DNA from 2 places in the Fusibacter sp. QWL-12 genome. Region 2 is predicted to be linked to the other one. Evidence: riboswitches for the same ligand, from Rfam matches in the RefSeq annotation. Region 2 holds a riboswitch; the other holds the start of a gene.
What was found. A riboswitch is a leader RNA that binds a small molecule or an ion and turns the genes downstream of it on or off. The one in region 2 is predicted to bind thiamine pyrophosphate.
Positions count from the first base shown of each region.

Region 1: linked by a shared signal. The riboswitch ahead of cytX (putative hydroxymethylpyrimidine transporter CytX) and the one ahead of thiT (energy-coupled thiamine transporter ThiT) in region 2 are both predicted to bind thiamine pyrophosphate.

Region 1 is NZ_CM178745.1:3,635,647-3,651,744, forward strand. Features, by position in the region: gene AC4PID_RS17405 (adenylyltransferase/cytidyltransferase family protein) at 1-481, shown strand, start outside; gene AC4PID_RS17410 (ABC transporter ATP-binding protein) at 503-1,381, shown strand; gene AC4PID_RS17415 (ABC transporter permease) at 1,391-2,197, shown strand; gene AC4PID_RS17420 (DUF2705 family protein) at 2,213-3,007, shown strand; gene AC4PID_RS17425 (beta-propeller domain-containing protein) at 3,229-5,496, shown strand; gene AC4PID_RS17430 (DUF2156 domain-containing protein) at 5,579-6,511, opposite strand; gene AC4PID_RS17435 (ABC transporter permease) at 6,624-7,406, opposite strand; gene AC4PID_RS17440 (ABC transporter permease) at 7,408-8,226, opposite strand; gene AC4PID_RS17445 (ABC transporter ATP-binding protein) at 8,223-9,182, opposite strand; gene AC4PID_RS17450 (FAD-dependent oxidoreductase) at 9,565-11,517, opposite strand; gene AC4PID_RS17455 (MerR family transcriptional regulator) at 11,685-12,509, shown strand; TPP riboswitch at 12,548-12,650, shown strand; gene cytX (putative hydroxymethylpyrimidine transporter CytX) at 12,791-14,005, shown strand; gene thiM (hydroxyethylthiazole kinase) at 14,024-14,941, shown strand; gene thiD (bifunctional hydroxymethylpyrimidine kinase/phosphomethylpyrimidine kinase) at 14,953-16,098, shown strand, end outside.
Region 2 is NZ_CM178745.1:1,381,166-1,397,263, reverse strand. Features, by position in the region: gene AC4PID_RS07080 (formate--tetrahydrofolate ligase) at 1-1,154, shown strand, start outside; gene AC4PID_RS07075 (CPBP family glutamic-type intramembrane protease) at 1,305-2,093, opposite strand; gene AC4PID_RS07070 (DUF554 domain-containing protein) at 2,630-3,316, shown strand; gene AC4PID_RS07065 (NCS2 family permease) at 3,702-5,003, shown strand; gene AC4PID_RS07060 (DNA glycosylase) at 5,149-6,120, shown strand; gene AC4PID_RS07055 (EAL and HDOD domain-containing protein) at 6,162-7,379, shown strand; gene AC4PID_RS07050 (co-chaperone GroES) at 7,532-7,789, shown strand; gene groL (chaperonin GroEL) at 7,932-9,563, shown strand; gene AC4PID_RS07040 (DUF503 family protein) at 9,838-10,122, shown strand; gene thiT (energy-coupled thiamine transporter ThiT) at 10,221-10,760, opposite strand; TPP riboswitch at 10,879-10,979, opposite strand; gene AC4PID_RS07030 (PilZ domain-containing protein) at 11,153-11,518, opposite strand; gene AC4PID_RS07025 (ABC transporter ATP-binding protein) at 12,102-14,168, opposite strand; gene AC4PID_RS07020 (ABC transporter ATP-binding protein) at 14,177-15,934, opposite strand.

The DNA.
Region 1 (16,098 bases), 1.7 Mb from region 2:
CATCACAAAAGTCGCTTTTTTAGGTTATGACCGCGAAATGACATTTAACTTGGTTAAGAAGCTAAGTGAAATCTACCAAACTGAGTTGGTCACACCATATGATGATGATTTTAAGATAGAAGATATCGGATTAGGCTTAAATAAAGTAGCGACAGAAATAAAAACAAAAACCAGCGACGCCAATCAGTTTTTACTTATACAAGCTGGACTGTACGAGCTTAATTTAATCTATCGTCAAAAGCATCATGTGGATCATCCCGAATTCTTAAGCATACAAGCGGACCATATGTTACAACCGGATGTAGTTTTCATCGTGATGAGTGAAGATACCATAGAAAATCGTAAATTGATAGGTGAGTTTCAGATGCGCAATTTACCTTATATCGCGTTGGTTGGGAATATGGAAAATCAATTGGTCAAAGTCGATAATATCCTGAAACTCTATAAAAAGTTTACCAACCCATTAACCATAGAACTATAGAATACACAATTGGGGGAGCATATGAACGTAATCGAGCTAAATCAACTTACAAAATACTACGGAAAATCAAGAGGCATTGAACAAGTCTCTTTGGATGTAAAGGAAGGCGAGATCTTTGGTTTTATCGGCCCAAATGGCGCTGGAAAGTCTACAACAATTAGAACCATGCTTGGACTGCTATATCCAGACTCTGGTACGGCGAAAATTTTTGGTAAAGACTGCTTTATGTCTGGACCAGAAATACGTCAGGAAATAGGTTATTTGCCATCTGAGGTTTTCTACTATGATAAGATGAAGGTCATCGATTTACTGAATTATACCGCAGGCTTTTTCAAAAATAAAAATTCTAAAGTTAAAATGCGCGAGCTTGCAGAAATCATGGAGCTGGACCTTAAAAAGAGAATTGAGGATCTTTCCTATGGTAACAAGAAAAAAGTTGGTATCGTACAAGGACTCATGCATTCACCTAAACTGATCGTACTTGATGAACCTACGAGTGGTCTCGACCCCTTAATGCAGCAAAAATTCTTCGATATCATCAAGCAAGAAAATCAAAATGGTGCGAGTGTCTTTTTCTCATCACATATTTTAGCAGAGGTTCAAAGTCTCTGTAATCGAGTTGCGATCATAAAAGATGGTCAAATTATAAAAGTGGATGATATCAAGTCCATGAGAGAGGACAACTACAAGAAAGTAACACTAAAAGGCAATCAGATCCCATCAGATCAGTTTATCAACCTTCAAGGAGTAACCAATATTCATCATGTTGATCGCGAACTTAAATTTTTCTATAAAGGAGATATCAATCAATTAACGCATCTCGTCAGTCAAAATAGCCTCAAAGACGTTCTAATAGAAGAACCGACGCTTGAAGAAATCTTCATGCATTATTATCGCTAGGAGGCACTGATGTTAAATATTTTAAAATACGAGATTAAGCTGCATTTGAAATCACTCATTATTTGGGGTATCTCATTAGTCATCTTAGCAGCTTTACTTATGATGTTTTATCCTACATTTGGTGACGACGTAGCACTTGTCGATAAGATGCTAGAGAACTATCCAAAAGAGCTTCTACAGGCATTTGGAATGGGTGGTCAATTATCACTTGCGACGGTTCCAGGCTACTTTTCATTTGTGTTTGTCTTTCTTCAGCTCATGCTTGCTATCCAAGCCTCCAATTATGGATTTTCTATCCTATCCGTTGAAGAAAGAGAGCTGACTGCAGATTATTTAATGACCAAACCGGTGTCTAGAAGCGAAATTTATATCTCTAAGTTCTTAGCATCCGTTATCATCATGATCATATCCAGTGGTATCGCAATTGGAGCATCGTTGATTTCAGTAGAGGCGTTCAGAAACGGACACCCTTATGACCAAGAGCGTATGGTTCTATTACTTTTAACATTATTACCACTATCACTTTTATTTTTATCACTGAGCTTGTTTATTTCAACACTTCTTAAAAAGGTGAAGTCCGTGCTTAGCTTATCACTTGGTTTGTGCTTTGGCCTTTACATCGTGAATAGTGTTCAAACCATCGTCGGTGGCAAATGGGTGAGTGGACTGATTCCATTTCATTATTTTGAACCCAATTATATCCTAGAAAATGGGGAACTTAATTCTAATTACTTTATGATGTACTTTATCATCGTTGTCGTTTCAATTGTCGTTTCCTACAAAACGTATTTGACCAAAGACATTCATTCTGTATAAACAAAGGGGCAAAGTATGCACATATTAAAATGGGAAATTAAAGCACAATTTAAAACATTGCTCATCTGGAGTGTGGTCTTTATCGTCTTAATTTTTATGATGACCTCTGAGTTTTCTGCGTATTATGATAATCCAGAGATGAGCGATGTTCTCGACGCCATGCCAGAAGGGATGCTCAAGGCATTTTCTATGGAGAACGCCAACTTAACCACCACAACAGGCTATATTAGTTTGGTGGCACTTTACTTCTATATCATGGTTGGTGTTTACGCTGTACTGCTCGGGAATGGCATTATAGCAAAAGAGGAGAGAGATAAAACTGCAGAATATCTACTTACTTTACCAGTTTCCAGAAGGAAGCTACTATTTATAAAGTGGCTTGCAGCACTTATCAATACCGTCTTCCTATCATTGGTTATTTTTGCTGCAACTACAGCAGCGATGCAACCCTATGATCTCGATCAAGTGTTTTTCAAATTCTTAACTCAGATTACGGTTTCTTGTTTCATCATCATGCTGATATTCTTATCAATAGGTTATCTCATGGCGAGTGTCTTAAAGCGATATAAAAGTAGCGGAAAACTCTCAGCAGTGCTTGTTTTTATCTTATACCTCGTCAATGTCATTATGGCATTAAGCGACAAGCTAGATTTTATGAAGTACTTAACACCGTTTAAGTACTTTGAAGCACAGAAAATATTAAAAGAAGGTAGCTTAGACACGACCTATCTCATCATTTCAGGTGGTATCGTCATCGTTTCGATGATAACTGCCTTTATTGTCTATCCAAAGCGAGATATAAAAATATAGTTAGAAAACGGCCTTCGGGCTGTTTTTTTTATTATCATAAATTTTTGATGAATAACTTAGACCTCTTGATATTAATCACAAGTCGAAAACTTGAAAGGCTTTTGTAAAGTATGGGTATATAAGCTTCATGGTTACACAATACATATAACGAGGCATTCAAACTAATAGATTGACAACCATGTTGGGTTGTCTTTTTTGCTTAAAGAAAGGAGTGAGAATGGATGTATAAAAAAATCATCATTTTAATGCTGTTTTTCATTTTGGTTTGTGTACCAAGCTATTCTGAAAATGACATTCAAATTGAGATTGATGGCAAACCTTTACAACTTGAAGTTGCACCTCAAATTGAAGATGGTAGAGCACTTGTACCTTTCAAATCAATTTTTGAAGCACTTGGTCTGAATATAAGTTGGAATAACTATTTACGAATTGCAACTGCCTATAACGAAGAAATAAGTGTCTCAATAAAACTTGATGAAAATTTTGGTAATATTAATGGCGAATTGATCGCACTCGATGTCCCCGGGCAGATAAAAAATGGGAGAACGCTTGTACCATTAAAATTTGTATCAGAAGCATTTGGAAATGAAGTTTCATGGGATCCAGTTAAAAGATTAATTTCAATAAAAAGTGGTTTTAAACCCCTTACTTATACAAATAATTTACCCACTGTAGATTCAAATGAAAAACTGCGCTTATTATTTGAATATGCAGAAAAGTACACACAATATTATGTTCCTCCATCAAATGATTATGTTATCGAAGAAATGCCTTTAGAATCTATAGATGAGCCACTCGCAGATTTAGCCCCAGTAGCAGAGCCAGATCATAGCGATACTAATGTCCAGGTAAATGGCGTCGATGAATCAGATATAATTAAAACCAATGGCAATCTTATTTACCAGTTAAGGGGCCAAGATATTAAAATTACAGATATTTCTGGTGAACAAATGAAAGTAATATCAACAATTATGTTTGATGATAATTTAAGAGCATCAGAATTTTATCTTTATAAGAATATGCTCATCGTTATCGCTCGGAAGGAAATATCATATGCTATTGAATATCCACCCACAACACCATCAACAGACGATTTGATAGATGATCCAGATTTTTATCTCTATGATATACCTCCGGTTCAATATCCAAGCACCATTTTAAATTCTGTTTTATTCTATGATATATCAGATCCTACTGACCCAAACTTAATTAGAACTTTTGATAATGAAGGTAATTTATTCACTTCAAGAGTAACCGATGGCAAACTTTATATGGTTCAAAATGCTTGGATGACTACCTACAACTATACTATTGATAACCCAATTCCAAATTTCACTGATACAATAATAGGAAATGGAAAAGATGAAGTAAAAACAATAACCGTGGGTCTTGATGAACTAAAGTATTTCCCTGATTCAATTGAAAGGAGCTTATTAATAACTCTTGGATTTGACTTAGATGTTTTAGATAAAAGTCCAGATATAAATGTTTTTCTAGGTAATAGTTCAACCGTATATGCAAGTTCAAACACAATGATCATTGCTATGGAACGCTATCAATACAAATATCAGATGATTTATGATTATTTCGCACCTGTCAATTTGAGATTTACAGATCTATATAAATTTGAGTTAAGTAACGGCACTTTTCAATATAGTAGTAAAGGTACCGTACCAGGAAATATCCTCAATCAGTTTTCCATTGATGCTTATAATGATCAATACAGGGTTGCGACGACATCTGGAGAAACATGGTTTGATAATTCACAAAACAACATCTATGTTTTTGACTCAAAGATGCATTTAACAGGAAAACTAGAGGGCCTAGCACCTGGAGAACGTATCTATTCCGCTCGATTTGCAGGAGACCGCGCTTATCTTGTAACGTTTAGACAGGTAGATCCGTTTTATGTTATTGATTTAAAAGATGCCTCAGAACCAACAGTATTGGGATTTTTAAAAATACCTGGTTACAGTGACTATCTTCATCCATATGGTGAAAATTCTGTGATTGGATTTGGAAGAGAAATGATCGATACTGGAAATGGTCAGATGTTAGGAGGTATTAAGATTGCACTGTTTGATGTCTCAGATGTTTCTAATCCAGTAGAAAAAAGTAAAATTACCCTTGGTTCAAGCTATAGTTATACAGAAGTGCTCAACAACCACAAGTCACTCTTATTTTCTTATGAAAAAAACTTATTTGCATTACCTGTAACACTTTACGAAGGTGATTATTATGATAATAAATTTGTTTTTCAGGGTGCGTATGTTTACATTATCAACCCAGAAGTAGGCTTTATTTTACTCGGTAAGTCCTCTCATTTAACTCAAAAAGAAATTGAGGATAGTTCTCTTTATTGGTATGACACGTCTAAGTCTGTAAGTCGCATAATTTGGTCTGGTAATAAAATTTATACGGTTTCAAATTATGGTATTAAGAGTCATGATATAAAAACAATGCAAGAAATAGAATTTATGATTTATTAAATTAGTTCATAAAGAATTAATGGGTTATAGCCAATCGATATCGATTGATTATAACCCATTACTATTATATTAATTGTTCTTTTTATTCAACCAAAACGTCAAATTTCTTAACCAATTCTATGGGGTGGTAGGATTGTTTTGCCTTACGAATTCCTTCTTTTCCCATGTCTTGTTCACGGTTAACGACACTTGCTTGACCTAAAACTTGATTGACCAAGGCATGGTTAATTGCGGTATAAGCCCCTGTAACATCCGCATCTGCTTTCTCAATATGACATAAAAAAGTGTCATTTTGTATCCGTTCTCCAAAAGACATCGCCACTGGACGATCATCTACATAGATAAGACTTCCAATTAAGCCCTTTGTCGCATAGCTTTCCCAATGTGTTAAGACGTTTTTAATCCCTGCAAACTCATAGCAAAGATCGTAGGTGTCACCACAGCCGTTTGCCGTACACCAGTTTTGAGCAACGGTAAGTGCATCGTTTGAAGATTCAGGAGTAATGGTTTCAATTCTGTATCGATCCACATAATACTTTCTAAATTGATTCAAATGATTTTTCTTTTTATGATAGGCATTACCAGAAAGCGTTGCTAGCTTTTCTAAATCATAACAGTAATCATAATAATCTTCGGATGTAGTGATATTGAGGGGATAGCCAAAAGATTCAAGCTGATCTTTAAACGACTCACTAACACGTCTAAATCTTATTGTATTATTTTCTGCTCTTAGTAGGGATAGAAGTGCAGTGACGCTATCCTTCAGAGCTATTAAGTCTGAATAATTACCAACCGGTTCAGATATCATTCTTTCAAAGACGTTATCAGGATGATAAATAAAATAGAGATAACCACCAAGTTCTAAGGTGTGTAGTTCATGACTTTCATGCCATATATCTAGATTGGTTAGGTTTAAATCATGCACCTTCGAGGTATAGTTTTCGTAGTATTTTATATAATCTTCATAAAGTGCTGGATCATAGGGTTTAATAAGTTCGTTTATATCATTCATCATATTTTTCACCTCAAAGGTTTTATACCCACGAATTATAATTAATTGACTAATATTTCGTGTACAAAAAAGCAATTGTAATCTTAAGTCGATTACAATTGCTTTCTCATTTTAATTATGACCCCGTAGATTTATAATGTTTAACACCGAACTGCCAGAAGAAGAGAGCAGGGATGATAAAAAACATACCAATGTAGGGCATAAAAGCATAAAAACTACTTTGATAACCTGGTTTTTCAAGAAGATAACTCAAAGGTATGACATTGACAACTGCAAACGGGACAACAAATGTAAAAAATCGCCTTACACTTTTCGCATAGATGGAAAGTGGATACTGCGATAGCTCTCTACCACCATCTGTAAAGATATTAGCGATTTCCAGTCCTTCTATGGTCCAGAATGCCACCGTGGCGAAAATGATAAATAATCCTGAAAAGATAAAGATGCCACCAATTAGCATCCCTGAGATGCAGATGACTTTTAACAGTGTCCAGTGCAATCCAATTTTTGAAAGTGCCCATGTAAAAATCAAAACCCCTTGTAGCAATCTTCCGATGCGTGTAAATTCAAACTTCCAGCCCAGTACCTGTAGCGGTGTGCTCACCGGACGCAGTAATAAGCGGTCAAAGTCACCAGACTTAACTAAGTTTGGAAAGGAATCAAAGCCTCTGACAGATGCCTCAGCAAGTGCAAATGCCATATGGGTGATTCCGTAAAGAAGGGCAACCTCTGTAAAAGACCAGCCTTGCAAGTTTTCAAACCGATCAAAAAGAAGAAACATACCGATAAAGACGAAAAAGGGAACGAAAAACTGACCGATGCACAAGAGAAAAAAGGACAGTTTGTAAACCATCTGCGATTTGATGCCCATCTTGACGTAATGTAAATAGAGTCTCATATTAACCCCCCTGAACAACAAGGTGCTTGAGTGCCTTGTTGAGTAGAAAATTACCAAGGAGCGGCAAGAAAAGCAGCCAGAAGATTTGAATGCATATGCCAATCACCGCATCAGTGATGCCTACATTTCCTGAGTAGATTCTAAATGGAAGATCCCCAGTATATCTGAAGGGTAGACACATCAATACCTTTTGTAAGGTGTCTGGCATAAGTGGGATCGGAATTACCATACCAGAAAAAAACTCACCTACAACGCTAAAGATGAGGAGTGATCCAATCGGTGAAAGTGTTATAAATACAGAGATATAGATAAACATCGATATCGCTACATTGATCATTACCCCTAAAACCAATGCGACGATAAAAAGTAAAAGGGCAGTGAAAGAGTCAGGTAACTCAAGTCCATATGGCTTTGGAAAGAAGTAAGCGAACACCAAAATGGGCAAGCATCTTAAAGCAGCGCTTGCGAACCTCGAAGACAGAAGCTTAGTGTACCAAAAACTATAGAGGTTAATCGGCCTGCACAATTCGTATGCGATGTTGCCTGTTCTGATAAGCTCGAACAGCTCTAAATCGCGAATCCAAAGTGCGATAAAGACCAAAAATGCCTGTTGTAGCCATATATAGGTAGTCAGCTGTGATTTTGTAAAGCCGTCAACAGATGTTTGATTACCGTAAAAAGCAGTGAACATCATGATTAATATCATGCCCCAAAAAAACTGTGTCGCCACACCTGCAGCTGCAGCCGTGCGATAGGTCAGACCCTGTGCCAGCCTTAGCTTAAAGATAGCTGCTTGATAGGATGAGCGTAACTTTTTCATATCGCCATCTCCTTATAAAGTGCGACGATCATTTCTTCTATCGCTTGATTTTCCACAGTGATGTCTTTGATCATCAATTGATTTGTCAGTTGGTGGATGACAGCTGGAACACTTGTTTTTGAAAGGTCGATGGTTAGGAGTGCACGTTCATTTGATTTTTGAATGAGTGTCGTACCTTCAGGGCATGAAAAATCACTCGCTTCGTCAAAATCAACGGCGATTCGCTTTTCTTTAAGATATTGGGCTTTCAAGGTGTCAAGTGCACCATCGTATAGCTTTTGACCTTTTCCGATCAGTAGGATACGATCCGCTAACGCTTCAATATCACTCATATCATGTGTCGTAAGTATGACGGTGACACCCCGTTCTTGGTTAATTTTCTTAATGGTTTGACGGACTGCGATTTTAGATACCGCATCCAGTCCAATAGTGGGTTCGTCTAAAAAAAGGATTTTGGGTTCGTGGAGAAGTGCTGCCGCAATTTCACATCTCATTCTTTGACCGAGACTGAGTTGTCTGACAGGCACGTGTAGTAGTGATTCTAATGACAAGGTGCTCACCAGTTCATCCAATGAACGTTTGTAGCTTGTAGGTGACATCTTGTAGATGTCCTTCAAGAGATTAAATGAATCCAGTACAGGGACATCCCACCATAGCTGTGTACGCTGTCCAAATACCACACCGATATTTTGGACGTGCTTGATACGGGACTTCCATGGTGTCAAACCAAGGATTTGGCATTTCCCTGAACTTGGAACCAGAATACCGCTCATGATTTTGATAGTGGTGGATTTACCGGCACCATTGGGTCCGATGTAACCGACGATTTCGCCAGAATTCACCTTGAACGATACATCTGTTAACGCATGAACGGTTTCGTGCTCGCGCCGAAGTAGAGATCCGTTCTTGCGTTTGGCAACTCGAAATGCTTTTGAAAGATTTTCAATTTCAATCATTGTGCCTCCTAAGATAATATTTAGTTTTGTCGAAAGGATTTTTATTATATCACTGAGGGTTTGTTCATGCAAGTTTAGATAATAAAATGTAGCTGATAGATAAAATAACTTTCTCTGGAGGGCTGGTCGTAATCTTCGATTATTGCTCGCCAATGCATCCTAACTGCGGAGCCTCCTCCGAAAGTTATTTTATCTATCAGCTACGGCATATGAATATCTATAATGAATTCACAAAATATATTAAAACCTTATCATTAATTATAAATAAATAAATTGAACCAAACTAAAAAAACCTCCAAATAGAGGTACTAATTAAATGCTTAATTAGATCCGCTTAATTGGAGGTTTTTATTTATTGTTTTATTATGCTATTGCTATAAGACTATTTTAAATCTTCTGCAGCGAAGGTGCCGCCTAATCTGCCTGATGTGAATGAGTAGCCGATGCCGACGCCGTTTCCAACGTAAGTGTCATTGAATAAGACGCCTTCTGATTCTAAACCAACTGCATACAGACCTTTGATTGGGATTCTGTTGTCATTTAGTACTTGGAATCTAGAGTTGACGAGTAAGCCACCAACTGAACCGAGGTTGTTGATTTCTGCTTTGATTGCATAGTAAGGACCTGTTTCACCCATAGATAAAAGGTAGTCTGTTGATTTACCAAAAGCAGTATCAACGCCTGTGCTGATCGCTTCTTGGTATTGATTAAATGCCGCTGTGAATACTTCAGCATCCATTCCTGCATTTTCAGCTAAAGCTTCTGGGGTATCACCTTTGAAACCATCGCCGTTTGCAACCATTTGATCAAACACAGCATAAGCATCTGCCCATGGTGTGTCGAGTGTAAATTGAGCAGCAAAATCTGCATAAAACTCAGGTGGCATACCTGGTAATCTCGTTGCGCCTACACCGGTCATACCTGAAGCAATTAATGCATCAATTTGAGATTTCGATACGATAACATAGTGATATGGTCCGTTGAAAGCACTAGTATTAGCTGCTGCGACTGCTGTTAACGTCGCTGCTTCATCTCTAAATCTTGCACCTGATGGGCCAACATTCATAAAAGTAGGGAGGTAAGTTAACATTAATGGGTAGCTTGCTTCAAAGCTTTCATATGACTTTTTAAGATCAGCCGTTGCAGATGCTAAGGTTTGGTGAAGCATTTGACCACCGATATTATCTGGTACTTTTGCTCCGATTGCCCAAGCCATCTCTAAGCCTTCACCAACGTTTTGACCCAAACCACCGTTAACACCTTCAAATCCAAATAATTCTTTAACCATTTCAGCATTAGCAGCATATCCACCAGTAGCAAGGATTACTGCATTTGCTTTGATTTCTAAAACTGTACCATCTGCTTTTTCACAGATTGCACCTGTGATGTTGCCATTAGCATCTGTTACCAATGATTTACCTGTCGTTTCGGTTAATAACTGTCCGCCGTTTGCTTCAACAGAGTCACTGATCATATTTCTTAAAAGTCCTTGACGCGTTTCATATGCCGGTAACATGTGAAGCGGTTCACCAAAGAAATTAATAAACGTCGTTGTATAACCTTTTTCATTTAACCAGTCATAGGTTTCGCCAGATTTAACCACATATTGACGAATTGCAGAAGCATCTACGCGCCAGTGATTGTTGACGATCCAGTTTGCTATCTCATCTTCAACAGCGATGTTTAAGCCCGCCGCTACTGAAGCAGAGGAGTTGTAGAACTTACCTGCCCAAGAAAGGTTACTCGCGCCACCAACTGTAGCTGTTTTTTCAACTAATATTACTTTTTTGCCTTCATCCGCAGCTGAAACTGCAGCTGAAACGCCAGATGCACCAGCACCGATAACGACGATATCCGCTTCTAAGGTCTCTGTCACACCAGCATTGCTTTTTTCAATAGCAACCGCTTTTAAAGCGTCAACATCACCACCAGCAGCTTTTACAGCTTCTGAAACTGCCATTAATAAAGCTTCACTGGTTTCAGAAGCCCCAGACACTGCATCTAATCCTAATGATTGATAAGCAACAATATCTGATTTTAATCTTTCAATCGCCTCAGCACCGATACCCGCTGTTTCTGTTTGACTAACGATTTCAATCGATTCAATTTTATCTTCAGAGAAGGTAACCGAAACTTCGATGACACCTTCTTTTCCTTCCGCTTTTCCTGTGTAAGTACCTGCGTTATAGTGAACGCCACCTTCAGCGACAGTTGTCTCTGCTGTCGTAGACGCTTCAGTCGTAGGTGTAGCGTCATTTGCACAACCACTAAGTGAGCCCAACACGAGCATCAAACTTAAAAGTACGATTAACCCCTTTTTGCTTAACGTTTTCACAATATCCTCCTGATATAAATTTAACATATCCTCTTAGACGGCCGTCTTTTTCATAGAATAAACCTTGGTGTAACACCAATGTCAAGAATTTAACAAATTATTTTTTTCTTTCTCATATTGCATTGAAATTCATTAAACTCTTCGCTAAAATAAACGAGGAGGCAAGTATGAAATACACAATTAAAGCATTTTCTGAAAAAATTGGCTTAACCCCAGATACCTTACGTCTTTACGAGAAGTATGGTGTCGTCGAGCCCAAAAAGGACGAAAACAATGGCTATCGATATTATGATGACTTCGATGTGAGGGAGCTCCTATCTTGCAGAAGGTACAGAAGTCTTGATTTTCCGTTGGATCAAGCTGCAAAGCTTTCACTGGGCATCGAGAAAAGCGACTACCAAACGACTTTACAAAATCAAGTCGATCACATCACATCTGAACTCAAAAGACTAGAGCAAGTTCAAAAGCATTTACAGAAACTTAATCGCATTATCGGCTCTTCTCAGATCTATAAGCTTTCTGATTTTAACCTGCCTAACATTCCTTTTGAGCCTGAAAAAGTGACACAAGGTGTACTCTATCGTATGATTCAGACCGATGAAAACCTGTTAATTGATGAAGTTGAAGACATCGCCTTTTGGATGAGTCAGCTGCCTGAAGTTAGTTATAGCTTTAAGCTGAGCTCAGATGATCCTTCACATTTTGATTGGGGAATCGCCATCACAGAAGAAATGCTACATGCCTATCCTAATAAAAACATCGATTCATTTGACGTGATACCTGCCTCAGATACGCTCAAAATGTACGCTCTATCGAATCAAACTAATTTTGACTTTAGTGCAATTATCAAACGATTCGCAAGCTATACTGATCAGTTTGGTTACGGCTCTAGGAATCTATTATGGGGTAGAATTTTAGGCAACTATGTAGAGAACAATGAAAGGTTTACACTATTAGAGATCTATTATCAAGTAAATCCTACAGAAGATTAACTTGTCATAAAATAGAACCACATGCTATAATAAGGCGAATTTAATAATTCGGGAGCTCATATATGGGCTGAGAGGAAACTGAGAGTTTCGACCGTACCTGATTTGGATAATGCCAACGTAGGGAAGCGACATGAATGATTGAATGGGTGCACCTAGTTTTGGGTGCACCCTTTTATGTTGTCTCAGACTTACATGTAAGCAGCTAGACATACAGCTGTTTGGTTACATCTAGTATCTGACGAAATTTAACCGTTTCTTCCTTTCCCGTAAAAGGAGGAAGAATGACACACAAAGCATCACTATCTAACTTTAATCTAAGCATCCTTTGGTTTGGAGCAGCAGTTTCTCTCGCTGAAATCCTTACAGGCGCATTACTTGCACCACTTGGACTTGGAAAAGCACTTCTCGCTATCATTATAGGACACCTAATTGGTGGTGGCATCTTATGGCTCGCAGGTGCCATCGGCGCACATGAAAACCTTGCAGCAATCGAGTCATCTAAACTCAGCTTTGGAAAATACGGCTTACCACTATTCGCAATCCTCAATGTGGTTCAACTCATTGGTTGGACAGCGGTAATGATCAGTAGCGGTGCAAGTGCACTTGGCGGTGTACTGACAGCAATGCCCACACTGACTTTTATTACATCAAATGGTTCAACGCTTCAAATTCTACTTTGTCTATTTATCGCCATTTTAATAGCGATTTGGATCGGCATTGGGTTTGATCGACTAAAAAAGCTTAATCTTATTGCAGTTACAGGACTTTTTTTAGTGAGCATCTATCTAGGCTTTAAAGCTTTTTCCGGTGGTGTAACACCAATGCTCTCAGAGGAAACGCTCTCCTTTGGTTTGGCACTTGAACTCAGTATTATTATGCCACTTTCATGGCTGCCTTTAATTTCTGACTATACGCAGTATGCAAGCTCAAAAAAATCAGGTCCAATCGCAAGTGCATTCGGCTATACCGTAGGGAGTATTTTTATGTATGCCATCGGCCTTGGCGCTGCGCTATATGCTGGGACAAGTGATATCGGTGAACTCTTAACTGCAGCTGGATTACCTGTTTTAGCGCTTCTAGTTATTTCGCTTTCAACTGTTACAACGACATTTTTAGATGTTTATTCTGGTGCGATTAGCTTTATCACACTAAAAAAAGCAAACGAGAAAACCGTGGCACTCATCATCTGCGGTATTGGTGCTCTTTTAGCGATTATGATTCCAACCACATACTATGAGAGCTTTCTTTATTTAATTGGATCAGCTTTTGCACCTATGTTTGCCATCTTACTAACGGATTACTTTTTGCTTAAAAGAAGAGGTGGGAGCGATCTTTATAGCATTCAGAACTTGATTCTTTGGGCGTTTGGTGCAGGTCTATATCAGTACTTCTTAAAACTAGATACGCCTATTGGTAACAGTTTGCCGATCATGTTAATTTTAATGGCGATAAAGTTGATAATAAGTCCGATTCAGAATAAAAAGTCTATAAAATAAATTCAAAGGAGATTAATAATGGATCATTCAAATACAAATACAAACTCAGCTCATACGACAATCAACGTAACTAAAGAAAATATATCAGGGGTACAATTGACCGAACTACTTACACCTATGACAAACGTTAGACTTAAGCATCCTTTAGTACACAACATCACCAACTACGTAACCGTAAATGATTGTGCAAACATTCTCTTATCAATAGGCGCTTCGCCAATCATGTCTGACGATCAAGCAGAGGTATCTGAAATTACAAGTATCTGTAACGCGCTGGTCATCAACATTGGGACATTGAATGCAAGAACGATTGCGTCCATGTACCTTGCGGGAAAGACAGCGACAGAGCTAAAGCATCCAATCGTCCTTGATCCAGTAGGTTCAGGTGCATCTAACCTTAGAACAGATACTGCAAGAGGCTTACTAGATGCGTTAAACATCACTGCCATTCGAGGCAACATCTCAGAAGTAAAATCACTCACTGCGTCACATATGAAAACCCAAGGGGTTGATGCCAATGATCTCGATGCAATTTCAGAGGATAATTTGGAACAAAACTTAGCGCTACTTGGTGAGATCGCTAGATCACTTGCAACCATATTAGTTGTAACGGGTAGAATCGATGTGATTACAGATGGTCAGACGGCTTATACCATTAAAAATGGGCATCAGAATATGAAAAATATTACGGGTACTGGTTGTATGCTAAGTAGCGTCTTAGGCGCATTTATCAGTGCAAATCCAGACCAAATGCTCGAGGCAAGTGTTTGTGCCGTGGCGATGATGGGGATTTCAGGGGAAAAAGCAAATGCCTATTGCGAGCAACACAAACTAGGTACATCAAGTATGCGCACACGCTTAATCGACTTAATGGGTACTGAAACCATAGATGCCTTTAAACAAGCCGTCAAAGTCGAAAAATACACCTTAGATTAAGGACAACACTCATGGAAAATTCAAATTTATCCAAACTATGGGCACACAAAAAATACACGCTCTATCTGGTAACAGACGACCGTTGGAGCGATCAGTATCCTCTGACGGATCAAGTGGAAGCAGCAATCAAAGGCGGCGTCACACTGGTTCAACTAAGAGAAAAAAATCTCAGTACAACTGACTTCATTGAGAAAGCTAAATCGATTAAAGCCATCACAGACCGATATCATGTACCACTCATCATCAACGATAACCTTGAGGTCGCCATAGCAGTGTCAGCAGAAGGCATCCACGTCGGACAAAGTGATGTCTCCTGTAAAGAGATTAAAGATAAACTCAAAGCACCTATGTTAATCGGTGTTTCGGTGACAACCGTAGCAGAAGCCATAAAAGCCTATGAAGAGGGTGCTGACTATCTTGGCGTAGGAGCGGTTTTCCCAACGGGTACAAAACTGGATGCAGATTATGTTTCTCACGATATGATCAAACAGATCACAAGTGCTGTGCCCATACCAGTGGTCGGTATCGGCGGCATCTCTGAAAGGACTCTACCTAAACTTAGGGGAACGGGTCTTTGCGGGGTCTCTTTAGTATCGGCGATCTTGGACAAGGCATCACCGGAGGCGATTCAAACGATTTCAAAAGTTCTCTATGATCAAACCTGTGAAACATTAGAATTGACAACGCCAAAGCTGGATACGGTGATGACCATTGCGGGATCAGATTCAAGTGGCGGTGCGGGGATTCAAGCAGATTTAAAAACGTTCACCGCACTTGGCAAATACGGTATGAGCGTTTTAACGGCTCTTACCGCACAGAACACAACAGGAGTCACAGGAATTTTCCCAGTAAGTGCGGAATTTGTTAAAGCACAGCTCATCGCAAACCTTTCAGATATACCACCTAAAGCCATCAAGATAGGCATGGTCAATAACATCGAGGTGATTGAGACGTTGGCGCATACGCTTAAGGATTACCCTGAAATACCTATTGTGCTCGATCCGGTTATGGTTGCAACATCAGGAAGTCGCTTGATCGATGAAGAGGCGCTTTCTGTGTTAAAATACAATCTGATGCCAATGGCACATCTCATAACGCCTAATCTACACGAAGCGGCACTATTGGCTGATATGTCAATTGAAGATGAAGCGGATATG
Region 2 (16,098 bases):
CGCTTCGTAATATCGTCGTTGGCCTAGGTGGAAAAACAAACGGCGTTACAAGAGAAGATGGTTTCGATATCTCGGTTGCATCTGAAGTTATGGCAATTCTTTGTCTTGCAGATGATATTACAGATTTAAAAGCAAGACTTTCAAAGATGATCATCGGTTACACCTATGCAAACAAACCAGTAACTGCAGCGGATTTAGATGCAGTGGGCTCTATGGCGCTTTTATTAAAGGATGCAATAAAACCTAATTTAGTTCAAACATTAGAAAATACACCAGCATTTATCCACGGTGGACCATTTGCAAATATCGCGCATGGCTGTAACTCTGTTGTTGCGACTAAGACTGCACTCAAACTTGCAGATTATGTCGTTACAGAAGCGGGCTTCGGCGCTGACCTTGGAGCGGAAAAATTCTTTGATATCAAATGTCGTTTTGCTGGTCTTGAGCCAAGTGCAGCAGTTGTCGTTGCAACTGTAAGAGCGCTTAAAAAACACGGTGGTGTTGGCAAAAACGATCTTGGTGTTGAAAACTTAACGGCATTATCTGAAGGCTTTGAAAACTTAAAGCGTCATGTTGAAAACGTGCGTAAGTTTGGCGTACCAGCAGCTGTAGCGATCAATGAATTCCCAACAGACACGGCTGCAGAAGTAGAATTATTAAAATCAAAATGTGCTGAAATTGGTGTGGAAGTTGTCTTAACACAAGTTTGGGCAAAAGGTGGCGAAGGCGCAGTTGATCTTGCAAACAAAGTAGTAGAGATTGCAGAATCAGGCGTTGCTAAATTCAAACCACTTTATGAGCTTGACATGCCGATCGTTGAGAAAATTCAAACCATCGCTAGAGAAATCTACAGAGCAGATGGCGTTGAGTTTAGCTCAAAAGCACTTAAAAATATCAAGAAATTTGAAGAAGACGGCTTAGGCAACTTGCCGATCTGTATGGCAAAAACACAATATTCTTTCTCAGATGATCCAGATCTTTACGGCGCACCTACTGGCTTTAAAATCTCGATTAACGATGTAAAAGTATCTGCAGGCGCAGGCTTCATTATTCCGATGGCAGGCGATATCATGAGAATGCCTGGACTTCCAAAAGTGCCAGCTGCAAACAGAATTGATATCCTTGAAGATGGAGAAATCGTGGGATTATTCTAAGTTTGATTTACTTTCACAGATACGCAAAGTATAAAATGAAAGATTAACTTATAAAATATAAGAGCCTAAATACGAGTCGTGGAGAGCCCTTTGGCCAAGCCAACCGGGATCGGAGCGAGTCGTATTTAGGCTCTTTTTCTAACCTTAAAATTAATTCTGAGGTATTTCTTTTTTGTTTGCAAACTGTAGAACGATTACTGTGATTAGTAAAATGATAAAGTTGATCCATCGTCCAGTGTTGCTTTGCCAGTAAGGTAGAACGGCAGCGGTTGTGTTGGCGATTGCATGTAAGTAGATGATTAACCATAAACTCCCTTTTGATTTTTGATAAAGCCACGTATAAACAAAAGTGATCAAGGTATTTTGTAGCATAAATTGATAAATTGGCAGATTGGATTGCACTGTGTTTTCCATGAAGAATAAAGGAAGGTGCCATAAGCTCCATAAAGCACCGAGTAAAAGTGTTGTTTTAAATGGAGACATTAATTTGACCATTCTCGGATAGGCAAACCCACGCCATCCCAGTTCTTCACCGAATGCACCACCAATAAATAGAATTTGAAGAAAAACCAAAGGTACCATCCAAACAGGAGGCACATTTGTGGGGTTAAACCCTTGATCAAATACATAGGTCAAATAGTAAGATAATCCACCAGTAGCAAAAAAGTAGATGGGTATAGCGAATAACCATAGTTTATTAAACCTGAGTGAAAAACGTTTCTTTAAATGAGCTTTAAATTGATCGCCCAACGACCTTTTGAGCAATATTAAACCAACAATTGACGGTGTAAAACTTGCCATCATGCTAATAATAAGTAGAAAAACAGGTACTTGATAGTCCAAAGCGTTTAAAACTGAAGGTAACCACAACAACCAAGTAATTAAAAATGTTAATATAAAATATAGTCCGACTTCTTTGACGATCTTCTTTTGCTCCATAAGCCCCCCATTTTCTTTGAATGTTCACCTAAATGATAATACTTATCTATACATATACCTGACATTTATATAGTTGTAACACCTAATAAGGCTTTCTAACGAAATTCTAACCATTTATCTGTTTGATTCATAATTACCACCGTAGGCTTTGCCTCCCACACTAGTAGCGGAACACCATATGAATCAGTTTCACGTTAGCTGGACAGATGAGCGAGATATAAGAACACCGAAGAGACCTTTTGATTCATAATTACCACCGTAGGCTTTGCCCCCAACCTAGTAGCGGAACACCATATGAATCCGTTTCGCATTAGCTGGATAGATGAGCGAGATATAAGAACACCGGAGAATCCTTTAGTTCACTAACCGGATTCGGAGGTGTACTTATATCTCGCTCATCTGTCCAGCTACCCAGTAAAAAGATTCAAAAATTTCCGCTTGCTTATTCTCGCCGAACTTGATACCATAAGTAATAATATTTTCAACATTTTTCGTACATTAAAATATGCTACTATAATAAGTAAGAAGGTGAAGTTATGTTGGGAACGATTGTAAATGCCATAGCGATAATAGCAGGGAGTTTGATTGGACTTCTCGTTAAAGGTGGATTACCTGAGCGGATCAGCCAAACCGTTATGCAAGGCGTTGGACTATGTGTCGCATTAATAGGGGTGTCTGGTGCGCTTGAGGGTACGGATTACCTCATGAAAATTATATTGTTTATCGTGGCGGGCAGTTTGATTGGCGCATGGATTGACATTGAGCAAAAACTAGAAAAGTTAGGCGACCATTTGGAGAAAAGATTTTCAAAAAGTGGCTCTTCCTTTAGTAAAGGCTTTGTAACCGCAAGTCTTTTGTACTGTGTTGGTGCAATGGCGATTATGGGTTCTCTTGAAAGTGGTCTTAATGGCAATCATGAAATTCTTTTTGCAAAATCCATACTGGATGGGATTATCTCTATCGTACTAGCATCCACTTTGGGAATTGGCGTTGCGTTTTCAGCAGTGACTGTGTTTATCTACCAGGGTTCTATTACATTACTTGCAAGCGGACTAACCTCTATACTTACAGATGAAGTCGTCGTTCAGATGTCTGCAACTGGTGGTCTCTTAATTCTTGGTCTGGGCTTATCTATGGTACTTTCTACCAAGGTTAGAGTAGGGAATATGCTTCCTGCGGTGCTTTTACCAATGCTTTACGCTTTTGTCATGACGTTTTTATAAACCGAATAATAGAATAAGTGAAAGCTTAATTGTTTGTTGTTTTCTAAGTAAATGACTTAGAAGGCGGAATAATTAAGCTTTTTTTCATATTTACGAACAAAACAATGTTTTTATAGGGGGATTTGTGTGTGAATAGTGCGAATTTTATGAATTTGACAGGTGATTTTAAAACGAAAGTACGTATTCCCATAAATCGTTTAGAGAATATTAACAATACAAGTTGTCCTAAAAGCGGACAAAATCCGATTGTTTTGTAATTAAAATACAGTACAATTAACAAAAAGACGAAAAATACTTCAAAAATCGAAAATAATATTTGTGTTTTTACGAACGATTTGGTACAATCTATTTTGTAAGAACGAAATTATTGGAGGTTATATTTATTATGGAAAAAAACGTCGGTTTCTTTGAGAAAGTATTTAGACTCAAAGATCATGGTACAAATGTTAAGACAGAAGTTTTAGCTGGTCTTACAACTTTTATGACGATGGCATATATCTTAATCGTCAATCCACTTACTTTAAATGCAGCAGGTCTTGACATGGGCAAAGTGTTTACAGCGACTGCAGTTTCTTCTTTAGTTGCAACACTTGTTATGGGTCTTTTAGCTAACTTACCATTTGCACTTGCTCCTGGTATGGGTCTTAATGCATTCTTCGCGTACACTGTCGTACTTGGTATGGGTAAATCTCCAGAGTTCGCGTTAACAGCAGTATTTTTAGAAGGTCTTATCTTCATTTTATTATCATTCTTTAACGTACGTGAAGCGATCATCAACTCAATTCCACAAAACATTAAAAAAGCAATTTCTGTTGGTATTGGTCTTTTCATCGCATTCATCGGTCTTGTAAATGCTGGCATCGTAATCCAAGGTGGTGCAATTTTAACACTTGGCGATATTACTTCAGGTACAGCATTACTTGCTATCATTGGTTTAGTTATCGCAGGTATCTTACTTGCGTATAATGTAAAAGGTGCACTATTCATCGCAATTATCTTAACAACAATCATCGGTTACCCAATGGGTATCACAACATTCCCAGACAAAATAGCATCTATGCCTGCTGCACCTTATTTCTTTGATTTTGCTTGGAGCGATATTCTATCACTTGATATGTTCGTCGTATTATTTACATTCTTATTCGTAGATATCTTCGATACTGTTGGTACATTGGTTGGCGTTAGTACAAAAGCTGGCTTAATCAACGAAAAAGGCGAAGTGCCAAAAGCAAAACAAGCTCTTTTAGCAGATGCAATCGGTACAACTTTCGGCGCGATCCTTGGTACTTCTACAGTTACAACTTATGTTGAATCAGCTTCTGGGGTTTCTGAAGGTGGTAGAACTGGTTTAACTGCTGTTACAACTGCTGTATTCTTCGGTATTGCTTTATTATTCTCACCATTATTCATTATGATTCCTGGTGCTGCAACTGCTCCAGTTCTAATCTTAGTAGGTTTATTCATGATGAGCCCAGTAACTGAAATCAACTTCCACGATTTCACTGAAGCAATCCCAGCATTCTTAACCATCATTATGATGCCACTTTCATACTCAATCTCAGACGGTATCGTATTTGGTGTTATCTCTTATGTAGCATTAAAATTAGCAAGCAAAAAATTCAAGGATGTTACACCAGTTACACTTATTCTTGCAGTATTATTCATCCTTAAATTTATCTTCTTATAGGATTCATAAAGTCACTTAAATAGGACTTATAGGACGCTAGACTCAAAGCTTCACTTTTCGCTAAGATTAGTGAAGCTTTTTTGTTTTTAATGTGATTTTAAGCTATAATGATAATGTACGAATATTTGTAATTTAGAGGTTATCCATGCAAACTGACGGTCGTTTTCAAATTCCATATATAACAGAAATTACGATAGAAACCAGCGACTTTGATTTGGAGAAGACATTATTTTCAGGACAGGCTTTTAGATGGCAAAAGACCGATGACGCATATCGAGGCTTTATTGATCAAACCTTCGTGATTGCTTATGAAAAGACTTTATCTGATTCAAGTAAATTTGATGCTTCAGATGATTTGGTTGATCCAGATGATTTAACTGAACCGAAGGATAGAGAGCCTTTAAAAGAGGTGCAAAAACGAAGACGATTTGGATTTAAACTCTATGGTGAACGATTAACAGAGGAGCGTATTCGAACCTACTTTGACTTAAACAGAGATTACGCACCCATTTTGCGCGCCTTGTCTGAAAAAGATGAGCATCTAAATGCAGCAATTGCGTATGGAAAAGGCCTTCGCATCATGAAGCAGCCTGAGTTTGAAATGCTGATTACCTTTATTCTATCGAGCAACAACAACATCCCTAAAATCGCCATGACGGTTGAAGCATTATGTGAGAAATTCGGACGTTATCTCGGTGATTTTGAAGGAAAGTCACTCTATGGATTCCCAACGGTGATGGATCTAAAAAACGCCTCTGAGGACGATTTGAAGGTAAAGGCCATAGGCTATAGAGCTAAATCAGTTTATGAAACCGTAAAGACGATTGTTCACGGACAGATCGATCTCAGCACTGCATACACATTATCGCATGAGGATCGAATTAAATGGCTGGAACAATTTTATGGTGTAGGACTTAAGGTCGCAAGCTGTATCGCTCTCTTTGGCTATGCAGATGATACCGCTTTTCCAGTAGACACTTGGGTAAAAAAGGTGCTCGCTCAGCTATATGGCGTAGAGAAAGGGCATGAAGCATTTGTAAAACAGTATTTTGATGAACACCCAGGTATTGCACAACAGTACTTGTTTTATTATATAAGAGAGGCAAAGAATACTTAAAAGGGATTAGTTGATGCAGTCGCATTAACAGAGGGTACATTATGGAAGTTTTTTTGGCGAGGCAGCCAATATTTGACACGAGCTTAAAGGTTGTGGCATATGAGATTCTTTATAGGAGTGGCAATAAAAATACATACGACATTAGCATCAATGGGGACTTGGCAACGGCTTCTGTCGTAATAGATGCTCTTATCAACTTTGGTATAGGGCAGCTTGCAGGTGAAAAAGGCGTCTTTGTGAATTTTACTCGAAATTTACTTGTTGAGAATTTGCCATTTGTCTTTGAACCCGATCGATTAACAGTTGAAATTCTAGAAACCTTAGACGTCGATGAGCTATTAGTGGAAAAATGTCGCATTTTAAAAGAAAGAGGTTATACCATCGCACTGGATGACTTTACTGGTGACAATCGCTTTGATGATTTAATGCCCTATGTGGACATCATTAAGGTTGATTTCTTAGTATTACAGTCAGAAGGTAGACAGTATATCGCGGAGAAATATTTACCGTTAGGTGTAAAACTCCTCGCAGAAAAAGTGGAGACCAACGAGGACTATCTTGAAGCAGTCGATCTGGGCTATCACTTCTTTCAAGGTTACTTTTTTGAAAAACCGATTATCTGTAAGAGCAAGGGAATTAGTCACAGCTCGTTGAGGTATATGTCATTGCTCAACGAGACCATGAGTGAAGAACCAGATTTTAATCACTTAGCTGAAATCATCAAACAGGATTATAGCTTAACTTATAAACTGCTAAGGCTGATCAACTCGCCAGCTTTTTATACCGTTCAGGAGATTACCTCAGTTAATCATGCGCTGACACTTTTAGGACTTAACGAAATTCGAAAGTGGACGACCCTTATATTACTAAAGGATATTTCAGAGGATAAACCAGACGAACTGCTTAAGGTATCGCTTTCAAGAGCCTTGTTTGCAGAGAAGCTTTCCGTACTGTTTGGCATGGACAATCGTTCAACAGAAGCGTTTTTGCTTGGACTGTTCTCATTGATAGATACCGTTTTAGAAAAGCCGGTTTATGATATTATTGAGCCATTGCCACTTCATGATGATATTAAGTGTGCCATGATCGGTGGTAACAACACCTTCCATGAGATTTTAAGGCTGATCAAGCATTACGAACTCGGCAATTGGGACATTGTTATCGACATAGAGGAGCAAAACCATTTGTCCTCGGAGCGTGTAAATGACTACTATCTGGCAGCTGTATCTGAGGCGACCAATTTGTTTAACCAAATGTAAACGAACTGTGAATTTATTAGCACTCTATGCAAATGAGTGCTAAAAAATTGTTGATTTTTTGACCCCATTATATTAGAATAAGTCTAGAAATGCATTATTAAAAAATCGCCCATTGTGGCTGACCAAATACTCAAATCAATAGGAGGTAAAGAATGTTAAGACCATTGGGAAAAAGAGTGATTATTAAAAGATTAGAAGCAGAAGAAAAAACAGCAAGCGGTATCGTGTTACCGTCACAAGCAAAAGAGAAACCGCAAATGGCAGAAGTTGTAGCGGTGAGCAGTGAAGTTACGGATGTAAAAGTAGGCGATACGGTCGTATTTAAAAAATACGTTGGTACTGAAATCAAAGTAGATGGAGAAGAAGTGACAATTTGTGAATTGGCAGATATTTTAGCAGTTATGGAATAATGCATTTCGGAAATTAACATTATCTTAAATTATAGAGCTTTAAGTTAAAAATAGTAGTTTGACTACTAGAAAAAGTTTGGTTTTTAGTATTAAAAGTAATTGCATTTGAATTCAAAGTAAATTAAATCAACAGGAGGATATTATGGCAAAAGATATCATGTTTGGCGAAGATGTCAGAAAGAAATTAGAAGCTGGCGTAGACAAATTAGCGAATACGGTAAAAGTAACTTTAGGACCTAAAGGTAGAAATGTTATTTTAGATAAAAAATTTGGTGCACCACTGATTACAAATGATGGTGTAACGATTGCAAGAGAAATTGACCTTGAAGATCCATACGAAAACATGGGCGCTCAGCTTGTAAAAGAAGTTGCAACTAGAACCAACGATGTGGCTGGTGATGGTACTACAACAGCGACTTTACTTGCTCAAGCAATCATCAGAGAAGGCGTTAAAAACGTAGCGGCGGGTGCGAACCCTATGATCCTTAAAGGTGGTATCGAGAAAGCTGTGGCAGCTGCTGTAGAAGTGATTAAAAGCGAAAGCGTATTAATCGTTAATAAAAAGGATATCGCTGACGTAGCGTCAATTTCGGCTGCTGACAGAAACATCGGAGAATTAATCTCTGAAGCGATGGAGCGTGTAGGTAAAGATGGCGTTATCACAGTAGAAGAATCTAAGACTTTCGGAACACAGCTTGAAGTGGTTGAAGGTATGGAGTTTGATAGAGGATTCGTATCTCACTACATGGTAACTGATGCTGAAAAAATGGAAGCGCTTTTAGACAACCCATATATCTTAATTACAGATAAAAAAATCAACAACATTCAAGAAATTCTACCATTACTTGAGCAAATCGTACAAAGTGGTGGCAAGCTATTAATCATCGCTGAAGACATTGAGGGTGAAGCACTTACAACTTTAATCCTCAATAAGCTTAGAGGTACTTTTGAGTGTATCGCAGTTAAAGCACCAGGCTTTGGTGATAGAAGAAAAGCGATGCTTCAAGATATCGCAATCTTAACTGGTGGCACAGTAATTACTGAAGAGCTAGGCTACGAGCTTAAGTCAGCTTCTCTTGATATGCTTGGTAGAGCAAAATCAGTTAAAATCAATAAAGACAATACGACCATCATCGACGGTATGGGTGAAAAAGCATTAATCGATGAGCGTGTAAGACAAATAAAAGTTCAAATGGAAGAAACAACTTCTGAATTTGATAAAGAAAAACTTCAAGAACGCCTTGCTAAAATCGCAGGCGGTGTTGCAGTGATCCAAGTTGGTGCAGCGACAGAAGTTGAAATGAAAGAAAAGAAACTTAGAATTGAAGACGCACTTAACGCAACTAGAGCAGCAGTTGAAGAAGGTATCGTTCCTGGTGGTGGTACTGCTCTTATTGGCGCTATCGCAGCTGTAAATGCTTTAATTGAAACATTAGAAGGCGACGAAAAAACAGGTGCACTTATCATCGCAAGAGCACTTGAAGAACCAGTTAGACAAATCGCAATCAACGCTGGTCTTGAAGGATCAGTTGTCGTTGAAAAAGTGAAAAACGCTACAGCAGGTATCGGCTTCGACGCACTAAAAGGTGAGTACGTAGACATGATCAAAGCGGGTATCGTTGACCCAACTAAAGTGACACGTTCAGCACTTCAAAACGCAGCTTCTATTTCAGCGATGTTCTTAACCACTGAAGCAGCAGTAGTAGATGTTAAGTCAGAAAATGACATGGCAGCTATGGCTGGTGGCATGGGCGGTATGGGCGGCATGATGTAATCAAATATTAAATCAAACATTAAAACAAACATTAAAACAAAACGCTTTCATTCTCTATGGGTGAAAGCGTTTTTTTTTGAAGAACATTCTCCTTATGTCACAATCGTTTTTACTAGCCACAATCCCCCTTGTGGTAAAATATGTGAACTTGATGCCCGATGATTTAAACTTGTACATGTAGCGGTATAGAGTATGATAGACTTGAGGGGAAATATTCCGTCAAAATGAAATGCTAAAAAGTAAAATCAACATGAAAAGTTAAAGGGGTGATTCTGTGGTACAGATCGGCTATATCAAGTTAAACCTTTCAGCAAACTGGATTAACTCCCTGAAGGATAGAAGACAAGTGGCTCAAAAGCTGAGGGATAAAATAAAAAATGACTTTAACGCTTCTGTGAAATTGATTTATCCTGAGAGTATTAGAACGTTTGAGCTTTATGTTGTCTTGCTTTCTGATACATCAGACTATATCTTTCAGGTGTCAGATCAAATTGAAGCGACAGCTCAAACGCACTATGATCTAAATGTGACGATGGAGGTTGATGTTAATCAATGGTAAAAAAAGCAACCTCAGCGCTGTTCATACACTGAGGTTGCTTTTTTAGGTTGGCTATTTCATTAAAGTATTTTAATTACATTTAATACAGTTTTACAAAGTTATTTAAGCTGATCCACTGGTTTTCTTAAAAGTAAGAACACAGCAAGTGAAATGATAAGCTCAGGTAACATATATGAACCATTGTAGATCATAGAATAGTAGATTGGGTTCATTCCTTCTGGTGCATATGCTGCAAAGAAGATAAATCCAGATAAAAAGTGAGCGATAAAACGCATACTAAGTGCTACTACCGCACCTAAAACCACATTTGATAAAGCGCTGCCTTTTTTAGCGAAAAAGCCAAATAGACCGATGAAGCCAAATGCAAGTGGGTAGTCAAGAATGACTGAAAGTGGGTGAGCTGCATACGGTTCGATGATGAACTGTAAAAGGCCATAGATTGCACCGACAAATAAGCCTTGTGCACCGCCCCATCTGTAAGCAAATACCATGATAGGCACCATGCTTGCTGCAGTAACAGAACCACCGTTAACCCAAAGTGGCGTTTGGATTTTCAAGTAGCTTAAAACAGTTGCGATGGCGATCATCATTGCGCCTTCGACGAGCATTTTAGTTGAAATGCTTGATTTTCTTTCCATGAAAGATACCTCCATTTAAATAGTCCGCTTGGTTTTGCGGGATCTAAATGATTCTTGGGTGTCAAATGAAATCTAAAAAACAAAAGACCATGCTTGGGGAATCCAAACATGGTCAAAATTTTCATTCTTCCACACTTTCCTCCGCTAGCTCTAACTAGTTCAGGTTCAAAGGGTTACGCTTTTGCGCTCTCAGCCATGAGGGCACCCCTAGGTGAATCATTTCTTAAGTTGTATTACAGGGATAGCATAGCACATTATGAGGCAAAAATCAATTCTGAGTGGTGGGAATTTAAGATATGAATGGAAACTGTGGCAGATCACACTACCTTCTCCTAATCCGGTTGGCTGGCCAAAGGATTCTCCGAAGGTAGTGTGATCTGCCACAGTTTATCTTACATATGCGTTAAATTTTGGTGGATGGTGATTTCTTTTTCTTTACTAATAATTTGCTGTAAGTGTCTGAAGAGCATATTGTTGTGACCGATTATTTCTAATCCGTATCGATGAAAAATGCCGTTTGTGTTATGCCATACGATCTTGGTCATAACGCGATAGGGATAATCTTCTATGTACAGTGTGAATTCTAAAATTGAGGCTTCAAGTCCAGCTTTTTTAGTTAAAACCCCCATACCGCCCAATGAAATATCGTAAACCTCAAAGGTATAAGGCTCTTCTAATATCGTCAGCTCTCCCTTTGAATCATAAAGACGATAAACCTCGATCTTACTTCTAAAAAAGACTCTCTCATGTACTCTCATGTGGAAATACCCCTGAATTAGAAATGTATGTATTATACCCTAATATTATAGGTGTAAAATTTATAAATAGAAATACAAACTATGTGAGTTTTCAATATATAAAGAAAACTTCATAAATCTACGTAAATCCTTTGGCTCACAGGCCGGATTCGAAGGGGAGAGATTTAAATGCATTTTAATTTATTTTAATTCATATCTCTTTATCCTCCCAAGAAGCGCATTAAACCCTTTTCCCTTTTCATTTTAAAACATATCATCACTAAACTTAGATACTATGACATAAAAAAAGAGTTGTAAATCAATCCACGCAGAATCCTTTGGCTTACGGGCCGGATTCGAAGGGGGGTTATTTAATCTCTTTTTTCAATTCATATCTCTTTAACCTCCCAAGAAGCGCATTTAATCCCTTATCTCTTTAAAACATATCATCTGTAAACTTAGATACTATGACATAAAAAAAGAATTGTAAATCTAACCACGTAGAATCCTTTGGCTAGCCAACCGGATTCGAAGGGGATAGATTTAAATTCTTTTTTAATTCATATCCTAATTACCACATCAATATCTTCAAAGGTAAAAGGGTTTAAATCCCTTCCCCCTCACTGTACTGCAGCCTATAAAGGTCATAATACATGCCCTTATGTGCAAGTAGTTCTTGATGTCTGCCCATCTCTTTGATTTCACCTTTACTCATCACTATGATCTTGTCGGCGTGTTGTATGGTGGAGAGGCGGTGCGCCACGATAAGGGTGGTGCGACCCTGTATGATTTTGTTGATCGCATCTTGGATGAGCAGCTCGGTCTCTGTATCGATGTTAGAGGTTGCTTCATCTAGGATGAGGATGCCGGGCTCGAACACTAAGGCACGGGCGAACGAGAGCAGCTGGCGCTGTCCAGCGGACAGCGTGGCACCGCGCTCGACTACGGGCTCGTCATAGCCTTTTGGTAGTCTTGAGATAAAGCGGTCGGCATTGACATAGGTTGCCACCTCTTTGATCTGTGCATCGGTGATGTCGTTGTTGTAGAGTCTAATATTGCCCTTGATATCGCCTGAGAATAAGAAGACGTCCTGTAGCACGATGCCGATGTGCTTTCTAAGTGCCATTTTGTCGATGTGTCTAATATCCACACCATCTACTGTGATGCGGCCCTTTTGAATGTCGTAAAAACGATTGAGGAGACTGATGATCGTCGTCTTACCAGAGCCTGTCGCACCGACAAGGGCGATGGATTCACCTTTAGCCGCTTTAAAGCTGACACCTTTAAGGACATAGTCTTCTTCGGTTTTAGGTTCCTTCATATAGCTGAACCATACATCTTCAAATGCGATTTCACCCTTAAACTCTCCCACAGGGAAAGGTAGAGGCATCTGAGGATCAGGAACAGCTGTTTTTTCATCCAATAGCATGAAGATGCGCTCTGCACTTGCCATAGAAGACTGAAGGATGTTGAACTTTTCACTTAAGTCCATGATGGGTCTAAAAAATTGCTGTGTATAGGTGATGAATGCCACAAGAACCCCTAGTTCTACGGTCTTGCTCATCGCATCCCCGCCACCAAACCAAAGGAGTAAAGCAAGTGAAACGGAGTAAGCCAAGTTCATAGTCGGTCGAAAGATCGCATAGACGTGTGTCTCTTCGATCGAGCTCTTTAAAAAGTCCGAGTTGATGTGATCAAAATCATCGTAGATGCCTTTTTCCTTGTTGAAGATTTGGATGATTTTCATACCGTTGATGTTTTCGGCTAGAGTTGCATTGATTCTCGCAAGCTTAACCTTAACCGCCCTTTGTACCTCTCTCGCCCTTTTTCTGAAGATAGAAGCTGCGATGATGACAAATGGCATGGTGCTAAAGCAGATTAAAGTCAGCTTGATATCGATAGAAATCATGACCACCACGATGCCGAAAAGCAAGGTGAAGTCCTTGATCGAGGTGACGAGCACGTTGGTAAACATCTCGTTGATGTTTTCCATATCGTTGCTGACACGAGTTACCAAACGCCCAACTGGGTTTTTATCGAAAAAGCTAAGGCTCATGTTTTGAATGTGGTTAAAGAGCTCCTCACGCATACTGTAGACGATTTTCTGGCTGGCATAGTTTAAAAGATACGTATGGCCAAAAGAACAGAAAAAGCTGAGTAGCAAGATGATGCCCACCGTGATGGACAATGTAAAGATTTGATCCTTATTATGTGCCTTCACCTGCTGGATAAAACCATCGTTAAGTGATAAAACAGGATACGTGGCTTCATCTAAAGTAGCTGTCCCTGTACTTAGGTCCAAACTAAAATCCTTTAGACTCTTTGTTTTGCTCATACCCACGATCATATAAGTGCTGCCTTCTTCGGTATAGAGGATGGCAGGCGTATACATTTCCTTATTATAAGTCCCCTTTATACGGTCGAGTAGCGTTGGAACGATGATGTTGCTGTTATCGGTATAAACCACTTGCTGCGTCGGTGCGATGTAGTCGTCGATGGCTACCTTTGTCACGAAAGGGATCGCCAAATCCACAACGGTGACAAAGAGCATCAAAATGATGCTAAGGAGTAAAAGTGCAATTTGAGGTCTAGCGTATTTCAGCAGACGCTTCATGATATTGCCGTCAAACGACTTTTCTATCTCTTGTTCGTGATGGATCGTTTCAGACATTTTTCCTCCTAAGCTTCCGTCAATTTTTCTTCGAGTAATTGTTTGCTATACATATCTGCATACAAGCCATTGAGTGCTAATAGCTCAGCGTGTGTGCCCCTCTCAGCGATGGCGCCGTCTTCGAGGACGATGATTTGATCTGCGTGTTGAATCGTTGAGATTCTATGCGCGATGAGAATGCTGGTGGTTTGCGACAGCGTTTCCTTAAGGTGCGTTAAGATGCTTTCCTCAGTCTTCGTATCTACTGCGGATAACGAATCGTCTAGGATTAGAATTTCAGGTTTTTTAGCCAGTGCTCTCGCAATAGAGACACGCTGCTTTTGTCCACCTGACATATTGACGCCACGCTCACCGAGCTCAGTGTCATAGCCCTTAGGAAAGTCCATGATCTCATCGTGGATGTGGGCGATCTTTGCGAAGTGGCTCGCTTCCTCTTGTGTGATGTCCGCTCGACCGAAACCGATGTTATATGAGACGGTTTTGGAGAACAGGAAGTTATCTTGAGGTACGTAACCAATCATATCTCTTATCTTCTTAATAGGCACTTGATTGATATCGTAATCGCCTAGGTTGATTTTCCCCTCAGGTACTTCGTATAGCTTTAGGAGGAGGTTTACCAGCGTGGTTTTCCCAGCGCCTGTTTTCCCAACCACCGCTAAAGTTTCGCCTTCGCCAACTGTAAAGCTGATGTCCTTAAGTGCTGGTGTTTCCGCCCCTGGATAGGTGAAGGTAAGGTCTTTGACGGTCAGCTTAGGTTTAACCGCATAAGCTTCCAGTAAAGTATCGATGACCTCGCCATCTACGATTTCAGCAGGCGTTTCAAGGATGGCATTAATTCTTCTCAGTGAAACCTGACCACGCTGTAGCTGATTATAAACAAAGCCCAGCGCCATCATCGGCCATGATAGCATCCCCACATAGGTGAGAAACGCCACAAAGCTACCGATAGAGATAACGCCGTCCAGTACGAGGCTACCGCCGTAGATCATACCGATCAGTGTACTCATCATAGCGATAAAGCCGACCATAGGATGCACGAGTCCGAAGAGCTTCGCGAGCTTCACGTTTTTGCGGAAGACCTGATGGTTCTTTTCATTAAAGTGACCGAGTGACGGTTTCTCTTGTATAAAGGACTTGATGATGCGCACGCCTGAAAAGTTTTCCTGTGCCACATCCGATAGGTCTGAGAAAGCTTCTTGAACTGATTTAAAGCGATCTCGAACCTTTTTTCCCATGGTTATAATAAAGAAGGCAATCAATGGCATTGGGATCAAAGCGATCAACGTCAGTTTAAGATCTACCTTCACGATCATTAAAACGATGGTCATAATCCCCATAAAGATGGCATCTACCATCATGATAACACCGCCGCCGAATGCGTTACGAATCGCGGAGATGTCGTTGGTACAGTGTGCCATGAGGTCGCCTGTCTTGTGGTGATTAAAGTAGTTGAGTGACATTTTTTCAAAGTGCTCGAACACTCGGTTTCGCAGCCAGTATTCTAGTCTTTTCGCTGTGGTAACGATGGTCATACGCCAGCCATAGCGACCGATGGCCACCAGCACAGCGATCAACATAATATAGAAGATGTACTTCAGCGTTAGGCCAGAGGTGAGCGTACCTGCCTTTAACTGATCTGTAAAGGCACCTATGATCAGTGGTGTCATGAGCTGGAGCGCATCGATAATCATCAATAGCCCAATCCCAAATATGTACATTTTAATGTGTTTTCGCATGAAGCCTGCGACGTATCTAAAATCGTTCATGTAAATCCTCCGAATTATTTAGGGACACTGTGTATCTATTGTAACATATATTATATAGGAGAAAAAACGATTTTGACAAAAAATAAGAACAAATGTTTGTACCTCTAAGCACCTTGTTTTGTAACAGCTTAGCACGTTTTTATACATATAAAAAAAAATTAACA